DNA from 3 places in the Agromyces sp. NPDC060279 genome. Region 2 is predicted to be linked to each of the others. Evidence: predicted binding sites of a transcription regulator. Region 2 holds the regulator's gene; each other region holds the start of a gene.
The links. Region 2 encodes LexA, which represses DNA repair genes until DNA is damaged. Its sites were predicted from a motif close to TCGAACANNTGTTCGA; they were not measured.
Positions count from the first base shown of each region.

Region 1 (3,268 bases), on a different contig from region 2:
ATCGTCAACCGTCGGTAGTCCACCCCACCTCGTCGACCGCCGACCGCCTGCACGAAATCGGCGTCGTTGCGGTAGAGATTGCGCTCCATCTCTTCGAGAAGGCGCTGCTCCTGCTCTGAAAGCGGCATCTCATTCCCCTCTTTCGGGATCAACGCATCCTACGTCGATTCTAACGCCGCTGCGCCTCGCTAGGCTAGGCGGGTGGCACACGGTTCCCGACTGGTCGACCTGGTTCACGATCGGATCGAGGATTTCCTCGCCGACCGTACCTCCATTCTCGATGCCGTTTCGGGCGACCTCGCCCCACTCGGCGCATTCTCGAAGCGCTTTCTCAGCGGGGGCAAGCGCTTCCGGGCGCTGTTCTGCTACTGGGGATGGGAGGCCGTCACCGGCGGCTCCTTCGACCCCTTCGACGGCCCCGATTCCCGCGACCGCTCCCCCGTCATCTCGGCGGCCGCCTCGCTCGAGCTCTTCCACGCCGCGGCGCTCGTGCACGACGACCTGATCGACAATTCGGACACCAGGCGCTCCGCACCGAGCGCGCACCGGCTCTTCGAGCGGCTGCACGGCGAGTCCGGCTGGGTCGGCGACGGCGAGCAGTTCGGCCGTTCCGCGGCCATCCTGCTCGGCGATCTGCTGCTCGGCTGGAGCGACGAGCTGCTCGACGAGGGCCTCGAACTGCTCGAGCAGCGGGCGGACGCCCGCGCGGCCAGGGTCGAGTTCATGCGCATGCGCACCGAGGTGACGGCGGGGCAGTACCTCGACGTCCTCGAGGAGCACGCCTGGATCGCCCAGCCCGACGAGGAGCAGCAGCTCCGTGCCGAGCGGGTGATCGTCTACAAGGCCGCGAAGTACAGCGTCGAAGCCCCGCTCGCCATCGGTGCAGCGATCGGCGGCGCCACAAAGGAGCAGGCGGCCGCGCTCCGCGCCTACGGGCTTCCGCTCGGCATCGCCTACCAGCTGCGCGACGACCTGCTCGGCGTGTACGGCGACCCCGAGCTCACGGGCAAGCCCGCCGGCGACGACCTCCGCGAGGGCAAGCGCACGATGCTCATCGCGATCGCGCGGGAACGGCTCGCGCCGAGCACCCGCCGGCTGCTCGACGAGCTGCTGGGCGACCCCGAGCTCGACGAGACCCAGGTGCGCATGCTGCAGCAGACGCTCAGCGACTGCGGCGCGGTCGACGAGATCGAGGCGCTCATCACCCGCCAGCTGCAGTCCGCGACGGCGGCCCTCGCCGAAGCGCCCATCAGCGAGCACGCCCGGGCCGAGCTCGGTGCGCTCGCCCGCTCCGTCGCGAAGCGGGTCAGCTGAGCGCTCGCCGCATCAGGAGCGGATGCCTCGTCAGGCGAGCGCCTGCGCGACGCGGCGCACCTCCGCCTTGCGGCCGGCGCGCAGTGCCGCGATCGGCGTCGTCCCGAGGCTGTCCTCTTCGCCGAGCAGCCAGTCGAGGGCTTCGGCGTCGCTGAAGCCGGCATCGTGCAGCACCATGACGGTGCCGTGCAGCTCCGGCATCGGTACGCCGTCGCGGAGGAAGTCCGCGGGCACCTTCAGCACCCCGTCGACGCGGCGGGCGAGCAGGTGGCGCTCGTCGATCAGTCGCCGCACCCGACCGGGCGAGACGTCGAGCAGTTCGACGAGCTCGGGGACGGTCAGCCACTCGGACGCAGTTGATTCGCTCACGAAGAACAGCCTGCCACGTCGCGGGCCGCTCGTGTCGGAGTCCGGTCCCGCGCCACGCGGGCGAGGGGTTTGACTCGCCCTCTCCCCTGTGCGACCGTGACGAACAGCCGGTGATCCATGCCGACGAGGGGAACCACATGACGACACGGCCCGAACCGGAATTCGAGCGGGGGCCAGATCAGGGAGCCTCGGTGTCGCGGCCGAGCCTCCGCTCACGCGCGATCGCCCTGCCCATCGCCGTGATGAGCTCCATCGCCGTGGCGCTCGGCTTCGCGCAGCCCGCCGACGCTGCGCCCCAGCCGCCCAAACGGCTCGCGAAGGGCAAGGCGACCGCCACCGGAACGGGCGGCGCCCGAACCGTCGCGGGCGCCGTGCCCGCCGAGGTCACCGTCGCCGACGGCGATACGGTCTCGGGCATCGCGGAGCGCTACGGCCTATCGACCGCCGAGCTGCTGGCCGCGAACGGCCTCGGCTGGTCAAGCCTGATCTTCCCGGGGCAGCGCCTCGTGCTGCCGGGCGGCGCACCGCGGGCGAGCGAGCCCGCCCCGGAGATCGCCAGGCACACCGTCGTCGCCGGCGACACCATGAGCGGCATCGCCGAGCGCTACGGCGTCGACCTCGCCCAACTGCTGAGCGCGAACGGGCTCGGGCGCGAGAGCCTGATCTTCCCCGGACAGCAGGTGGTCCTGCCCCTCGCCGGCACGGCCTCCGCCCCGTCGGCGCCGGCCGAGCCGAGCCCGGCGGCGGAACCGCCGACGCAGGTCACCGTCGCCGAGGGCGACACCGCGTGGGACCTCGCCGAGCGCCTCGACGTCGACCTCGACGCCTTCCTCGCCGCGAACCGACTCGGCGCCGACCCGGTGCTGCAGCCCGGGCAAGTACTGACGGTCCCGCGCCCCGCGGCCGTCGCGCTCGTCGCCTCCGTGAGCACCGTCCTCACCGACGAGATGCGGCAGAACGCCCAGCTCATCGTCGACATCGGCCGAGCGCTCGGGGTGCCCGACCGCGGCATCGTGATCGCGCTGGCCGCGGCGGCGCAGGAGTCGGGCCTGCGCAACGTGCGGCACGGCGACCGCGACTCGCTCGGACTCTTCCAGCAGCGGCCGAGCCAGGGCTGGGGCACGCCGGAGCAGGTGCTCGACCCGGTCCGCGCGACGAGCGCGTTCTACGGCGGCGCCGCGAATCCGAACCCCGGCGTCACCCGCGGCCTCCTCGACATTCCCGGCTGGGAATCCCTGAGCGTGACGGAGGCCGCGCAGGCCGTGCAGCTGAGCGCGTACCCGAGCTACTACGCCAAATGGGAGGCGCAGGCGACGGCCTGGCTGAGCGAGCTGGGCTGACCCCTCGTTCGGGTCACGAAGGGGTTTCGATCCGCGTCGCCACGGCGGTTCGAACCGGAAACGGCATACGCCGCTTCGTAAACTTCTACGGTGACCACTGCGCCCGTCGACCCGATGCTCGGCCGTCTCATCGACGGCCGGTACCAGGTGCGCTCGCGGATCGCCCGCGGCGGCATGGCGACCGTCTACCTCGCCACCGATCTGCGGCTCGAGCGCCGCGTGGCGATCAAGATCATGCACGGCCA
Region 1 covers NZ_JBHXBK010000003.1:246,414-249,681, forward strand. The annotation lists gene ACFWE1_RS12250 (DUF3040 domain-containing protein) at 1-128, opposite strand, end outside; gene ACFWE1_RS12255 (polyprenyl synthetase family protein) at 202-1,314, shown strand; gene ACFWE1_RS12260 (Rv2175c family DNA-binding protein) at 1,345-1,683, opposite strand; gene ACFWE1_RS12265 (LysM peptidoglycan-binding domain-containing protein) at 1,875-3,023, shown strand; gene pknB (Stk1 family PASTA domain-containing Ser/Thr kinase) at 3,114-3,268, shown strand, end outside.
Region 1: a site for LexA is predicted at 1,834-1,849, ahead of ACFWE1_RS12265 (LysM peptidoglycan-binding domain-containing protein). Genes of this name have one in related genera too.

Region 2 (3,268 bases):
GGAGCGCCTGCCAGAGCGCCGCCGGCTCGTCGACGCCGCCGAACAGCACGAAGTTCGATCCGCTCCGGTAGGCGCGGAAGCCGAGCCGGCCGAGCTCGCGCACGATGCGGTCGCGCTGGCCGCGGATCTCGTCGACCATCGCGAGCATCTCGCCGCTGTGCGCGAGGGCGGCGAGGGCCGCGGCCTGGGTGAGGGCGGAGAGATGGTACGGGAGCCGCACGAGACGGAGGGCGTCGATCAGCGCCGGGTCGGCGGCGAGGTAGCCGACCCGCGCGCCCGCGAAGGCGAAGGCCTTGCTCATGGTGCGCGAGACGACGAGGCGCGGCCGGCCCTCGAGGAGCTCGAGGGCGCTCGGCGTGCCGGGGTCGGCGAACTCGAAGTAGGCCTCGTCGACGATCACGATGCCGCGGGCGGCATCGGCGACCGCGCGGATCGTGTCGAGCGAGACCGGAGTGCCGGTGGGGTTGTTCGGCGCGCAGAGGAAGACGACGTCGGGGTCGTGCTGCTCGATGGCCGCGACGGCCGTCTCGGCGCTCAACTCGTAGTCGGCGTCGCGCGGGGCGTCGACCCACTCCGTGCCGGTGCCGGAGGCGAGCAGCGAGTACATCGAATAGGTGGGCGAAAAGCCGAGCGCCCGGCGCCCGGGGCCGCCGAACGCCTGCAGCAGGTGCTGCAGCACTTCGTTCGAGCCGTTCGCCGCCCAGATCTGCTCGGGCGTGAGCCCGTGTCCGAGATAGCGGGCGAACGCCTCGCGCAGTTCCGTGAACTCCCGGTCGGGGTACCGGTTCAGCTGGAGGATGGCCGCCGCAACTCGCGCGACGATGTCGTGCGCCACATCCTCGGGAATCGGGTGCGTGTTCTCGTTCACGTTGAGCGCGACCGGAACGACCTTCTGCGGCGCTCCGTAGGGCGAACGCCCTCTGAGGTCATCGCGGATGGGCAGATCTTCGAAGCTCGTCACCACTTCATGCTAGTGATGCGCGGCACCCTGTGACGCCGTGGTGCGGCGGTGCCGGAGCGCTCAGTTCGCGGCGGGAAGCGCCAGGCGCTGGCCCGGCTCGACCACCGAGGAGTCGAGCCCGTTCAACCGGATGATGTCGTCGATGACCACGCGAGGATCGGCCCCGGGGTCGGTCGCCTCGGCGATCTCCCACAGGGTGTCGCCGGCGCCGACCGTGACGTATTCGAAGCTCGCGCCCGGGCCGACGGCGTCGTCGGCCGCTGCGACTCCTGCGCCGAGCACGCTCAGCGCCGCCCAGATGACGAGCGGGAGCGCCCCGAGGGACGTGAACACGACCCGACCGCGTCGGGTCAGTCGAAGCCGCGTGCGGGCACCTGCGAAGCCGTTCGCGGTGAACTCGGCACCGCTTGCGATCACTGCGCTCATCTCAACACCTCCAGGAGAATCGCACCCGGCCCTCGGCCGGGAGGGCCGGATGCGAAGCTGTGTTCCGAATCTATCTTCGATTGTTCGAATCTGCAAGCCGTTCTTCGAACATTGCGCCGCCTCGGATTCGCGACACACTCGAAGGAATGTTTGCCGCACCCGCGTTGCGCGGATACAGTTTCGAATGTCAGAACAGAGTCCATCAGGGACCACCGACATTCCGGTCGCAAGACCGCCGACGAGGGGCGTCAGCACGTGAGCACCGAGACCGAGGGCAGCAAACCGGCCGCACGTGCGCGCCGCCGCAAGAGCCTGAGCGCGAAGCAGATCTCGATCCTCGAGGTCATCCAGCGCTCCGTCGCGACGCGGGGCTATCCGCCGAGCATGCGCGAGATCGGCGACGCCGTGGGCCTGTCCTCGCTTTCGAGCGTCACCCACCAGCTGAACCAGCTCGAACTGGCCGGCTACCTGCGCCGCGACCCGAACCGTCCCCGCGCGCTCGAGGTGCTGATCGAGCTCCCCGGCAGCGACGAACGCCAGCCGAGCGAGGGCGAGCCGATCCCCGTCGGCGACGCGGCGATGGTGCCGCTCGTCGGCCGGATCGCCGCCGGCATCCCGATCACCGCCGAGCAGCAGATCGACGAGGTCTTCCCGCTCCCCCGTCAGCTCGTGGGCAAGGGCGAGCTGTTCATGCTGAAGGTCGTCGGCGACTCCATGGTCGACGCGGCCATCTGCGACGGCGACTGGGTCGTCGTGCGTTCGCAGCGCACCGCGGAGAACGGTGAGATCGTCGCGGCCATGCTCGACGAGGAGGCGACGGTGAAGGTCTTCCGGCAGCGCGACGGCCACACCTGGCTCCTCCCCCGCAACAGCGCCTTCGAGCCGATCCTGGGCGACGACGCCGAGGTGCTCGGCAAGGTCGTCGCGGTGCTCCGCGCGGTCTGACGCCGCCAGGCACGCGGAACGGCCCGGGATGCGAGGCATCCCGGGCCGTTCCTCGTCTCACGCCCGACGGGCGGACCCGCTCAGGCTCGGGCGAGCGACTCCCGCACCGAACGCGCCGCGCCGACGAGGTTGGCGAGCGAGGCGACGGTCTCGTCGTAGCCGCGCGTCTTCAGGCCGCAGTCCGGGTTCACCCAGAGCCGCGACGCCGGCACCTCCGCGACCGCGCGCTCCAGGAGCTCGCGGACCTCGTCCTCGCCGGGCACCCGGGGCGAGTGGATGTCGTACACGCCGGGGCCGACCCCGTGGTCGAAGCCGCTGCGGCCGAGGTCCTCGACCACCTCCATCCGGCTGCGCGCGGCCTCGATGCTCGTGACATCGGCATCCAGGCCCCGGATGGCGTCGATGACGACGCCGAACTCGGAGTAGCAGAGGTGGGTGTGCACCTGCGTCGCCGGCGCGGCCCCGCCCGTCGCAAGCCGGAACGCCCCGACCGACCAGTCGAGGTACGCGGGCTGCTCCGCGCGGCGCAGCGGCAGCAGCTCCCGAAGCGCGGGCTCGTCGACCTGGATGATCCGGATGCCGGCGGCCTCCAGGTCCGCGACCTCGTCGCGGAGCGCGAGTCCCACCTGGCGGGCGGTGTCGCCGAGCGGCTGATCGTCGCGCACGAACGACCAGGCCAGGATCGTGACGGGCCCCGTCAGCATCCCCTTCAGGTGCCGTTCGGTGAGCGACTGGGCGTAGGCCGACCAGCCCACGGTCATCGGTGCGGGGCGGGAGACGTCGCCCCAGAGGATCGAGGGCCGCGTGCAGCGCGAACCGTACGACTGCACCCAGCCGTGCTCGGTCACCGCGAAGCCGTCGAGCAGCTCGGCGAAGTACTGCACCATGTCGTTGCGCTCCGGCTCGCCGTGCACGAGCACGTCGAGGCCGAGCTCC
Region 2 covers NZ_JBHXBK010000002.1:476,777-480,044, reverse strand. The annotation lists gene ACFWE1_RS10925 (histidinol-phosphate transaminase) at 1-961, opposite strand, end outside; gene ACFWE1_RS10920 (LysM peptidoglycan-binding domain-containing protein) at 1,022-1,387, opposite strand; gene lexA (transcriptional repressor LexA) at 1,643-2,332, shown strand; gene metE (5-methyltetrahydropteroyltriglutamate--homocysteine S-methyltransferase) at 2,413-3,268, opposite strand, start outside.

Region 3 (3,268 bases), on a different contig from region 2:
GCTCGGAGCGGCGCAGGGCGCGGATGCCGCGGAGCCCGAGCGCGGGATTCTCCTCCTCGGCGTGGTTCAGGAACGCGAGGGGCTTGTCGGCCCCCGCGTCGAGCACCCGCACGACGACCTTCTTGCCGGCGAACGCGTGGAGCAGCTTCGTGTACTGCTCCTGCTGCTCGGCGACGCTCGGCGCCCGGTCGGCGTCCAGGAAGAGGAACTCGGTGCGGAAGAGGCCGACGCCCTCCGCGCCCAGCCGGAGCGCCTCGGCCGCACCCCCGACCGAGCCGAGGTTCGCGAGGAGCGGCACGGGGGTGCCGTCGGCGAGCGCCCCCGGCGTGATCGGGGCCTCCGCGGCGAGCCGGCGGGCCGCGATGCGTTCGTGCGCCTCGGCGAGCTGCGCCTCGCTCGGGGCCACCACGACGACGTCGTGCTCGGCGTCGACGAGCACCTGCTCGCCGTCGACGAGCGCTGCGGCGTCGGCGGCGCCCACGATCGCGACGATGGACTGCTCCCGCGCGAGGATCGCGGTGTGCGAGGTCGGGCCGCCGTCGACGGTGACGAGCGCGAGCACCTGCTCGAGGTCGAGCACCGCGGTATCGGCCGGCGCGAGGTCGCGCGCGACGAGGACGAAGGGATGCCCCGGGTCGGGCACGCCGGGCGCCGGCACGTCGAGCAGGTGCGCGACCACGCGCTGCGAGACGTCGTCGAGGTCGGCCGCCCGCTCGCCGAGATACCCACCCATGCCGGCGAGCAGTTCGCGGAAGGCGGCGAACGCCTCGTACACGGCGCGCTCCGCGGTCTTGTCCTCGGCCAGCCGCTTCACGACGTCGGCGATGAGGCTCGGGTCTCCGGCCATCATGGCCTGCGCCTCGAGGACGTCCTTCGCGGCGCCGCCGGCCCGCGCGCCGCGGCGCTGCAGTTCCTCGGCGACGGCGGCGAGGGAGGCGCGCGCCCGCTCCTCTTCCTGGGAGGCGTCGAGCCCGCTCGCTCGGTCCTCCGGCTCTGGGAGCGACTCGGCCATGCGCACGACGGGCCCGACCGCGACCCCCTGCCCGATGCCGATGCCCTGGATCTCGCGCATGCGGTCCTCCCCCGTCGGTGGCGTCCCTTGCTCCTCGTTCACCATAGCCCGCGGGTGCGCACCGAGGTGGTGCTCGTGCGGCTGGGGTGCCCTGGAAGTGGCGCTATGTCGAAGAAATGTTCGACACTCGAGCTCCGGCTTGGGACGATGGATTCATGCCCGATTCCCAGATCCCGACCCCGGCACTCGCGCTGCTCGGTGCCGCGAGTGCCGCGGTCGTGGCGGCCTGGGGCGGGGCGCTCATGCGACCGTCATCGGTGCCCGAGCGTGACGTGCGGGCGATGAGCGACGATGGCTTGGTGCGGGTGATCGAGGCGGTCGCAGCCCTGTCCCGGGTCGCGGGATCGCTGCAGACCAGGCTCGCCGCCGAACTCGACGATCGCTGCAGCGGCATCACCGGTGACGATCTCGCGAAGACGCGTGGGTGCACCACGCCCGAGCGGTTGATCGCCCAGCTCACCACTGGTCGGTACGTCGACGCGGCACGGTTCGTCGCGGTCGGCCGTGCCACGGCGTCCCGCTCCTCCTTCACCGCCGAGCCGTTGCCGCCGAAACGGCCCGCGCTCGCACGCGCGCTGCACGACGGCGTCCTGGGCATCGACGCGGCCGAGGTCATCCGACGCTTCCTCGACCGCGTCGAGCTGCGGGCCGACCCCGAGGAGCTCGCCGCGTCCGAGGCGTTCCTCGTCGAGCGTGCCCCGGTCGTCGGGGTCGACGGGCTGGGGCTGCTCGTGAAACGCCTCGAAGCACGGCTCGATCCTGATGGCGTCAAGCCCCGCGAAGACGAACTCCGTGCCAGGCGCGGGCTGCGCATCTGGCAAGACCGGGCCGGCATGGTCAACGTGCGCGGCGCGTTCGACCCGGTCAACGGCGCCGTCGTGACCGCCGCGATCGACGCGCTCGTCGGCACCGAACTCCACCGCGCCCGCGACGCCCGGGCCCGCGACGCCCGGGCTCCACGGCCAAGCGAGACGGAGGACGATCAGGCGACCGCGGAGACCCGCACGATCGCCCAACTGAACGCCGACGCGCTCACTGATCTCGCCCGCCACACCCTCGGCTGTGCCGAGGTCCCCACGCTCCGCTCCGTCACGGTCGTGGTCCGTGCCGACGCCGAAGCCCTCGCCGCCGGGCAAGGTGCGGCGTCCATCGACGGCATCGAGCAGCCCGTCTCATTGGAGACCGTGCGAGAACTCATCACCACGGCAGGTGTCTCGCCCATGCTCGTCGGACGGGGCGAGCACCCGCTGCGACTCGGCCACTCGGCGCGGCTCTTCACCCCCGCGCAGAAAGTCGCCCTCGCCGAACGCGACGGCGGCTGCGCCTGGCCCGGATGCCACCGCCCACCGAGCCACACCGAAGCGCACCACATCAGATGGTGGGGCCGTGACACCGGGGCGACCGACCTCGACAACGGCATCCTGCTCTGCAGCCACCACCACCACCGCGTCCACGACGACGGCTGGACCATCCGCATCCACGACGGACACAGCTGGTTCACCCCACCCGCCCACCTCGACCCCGAACAGCGACCAAGACCGGGCAATCGCGCCATGCCGCCTACGCTCAACCGCTATCGGTCGATGCGCGCATCAGCGGTCGCGTGAGGATGGGGCGGAACGGGAAGGTGCGGCGGCCGGGCTCAGGGGATGGGAACCGGCGTCACGCCGAAGGGCGCGAGCCCCGCGGCCCCACCGTCCTCAGCCGTGAGCACCCAGATGCCGTCGGCGTGCACCGCGACGGAGTGCTCGACGTGCGCGGCGTCCGAACCGTCGGCGGTCGTCACGGTCCAGCCGTCGTCGCGCACGAACGTCTCGATCGAGCCCGCGACGATCATCGGCTCGATGGCGACGACGAGGCCGGGCTTGACCGCCGGCCCGCGGCGGTCGACACGGTAGTTGAACACCGGTGGCTCCTCGTGCATGCGCCGGCCGATGCCGTGCCCGACGTAGTCGAGCAGGATGCCGTACTGCCGGCCCGTGCCGCCCGGGGCATCCGCCTCCGCGAGCACCGCGTCCTCGATCGCGCCGCCGACCTCGTTCAAGTGGCGCGCGCTCGCGAGCGTCGCGATGCCCGTCCACAGGCCCAGCTCGGCGACCCGCACGAGCTCGCGGCGGGCCGCGACGACGTCCGGCCGCTCGGGATCGTCGAGCACGAGCGAGAAGGCGGCGTCGCCGTTCCAGCCGTCGACCTCGG
Region 3 covers NZ_JBHXBK010000001.1:991,212-994,479, forward strand. The annotation lists gene ptsP (phosphoenolpyruvate--protein phosphotransferase) at 1-1,072, opposite strand, end outside; gene ACFWE1_RS04655 (DUF222 domain-containing protein) at 1,228-2,679, shown strand; gene map (type I methionyl aminopeptidase) at 2,715-3,268, opposite strand, start outside.
Region 3: a site for LexA is predicted at 1,181-1,196, ahead of ACFWE1_RS04655 (DUF222 domain-containing protein). Genes of this name have one in related genera too.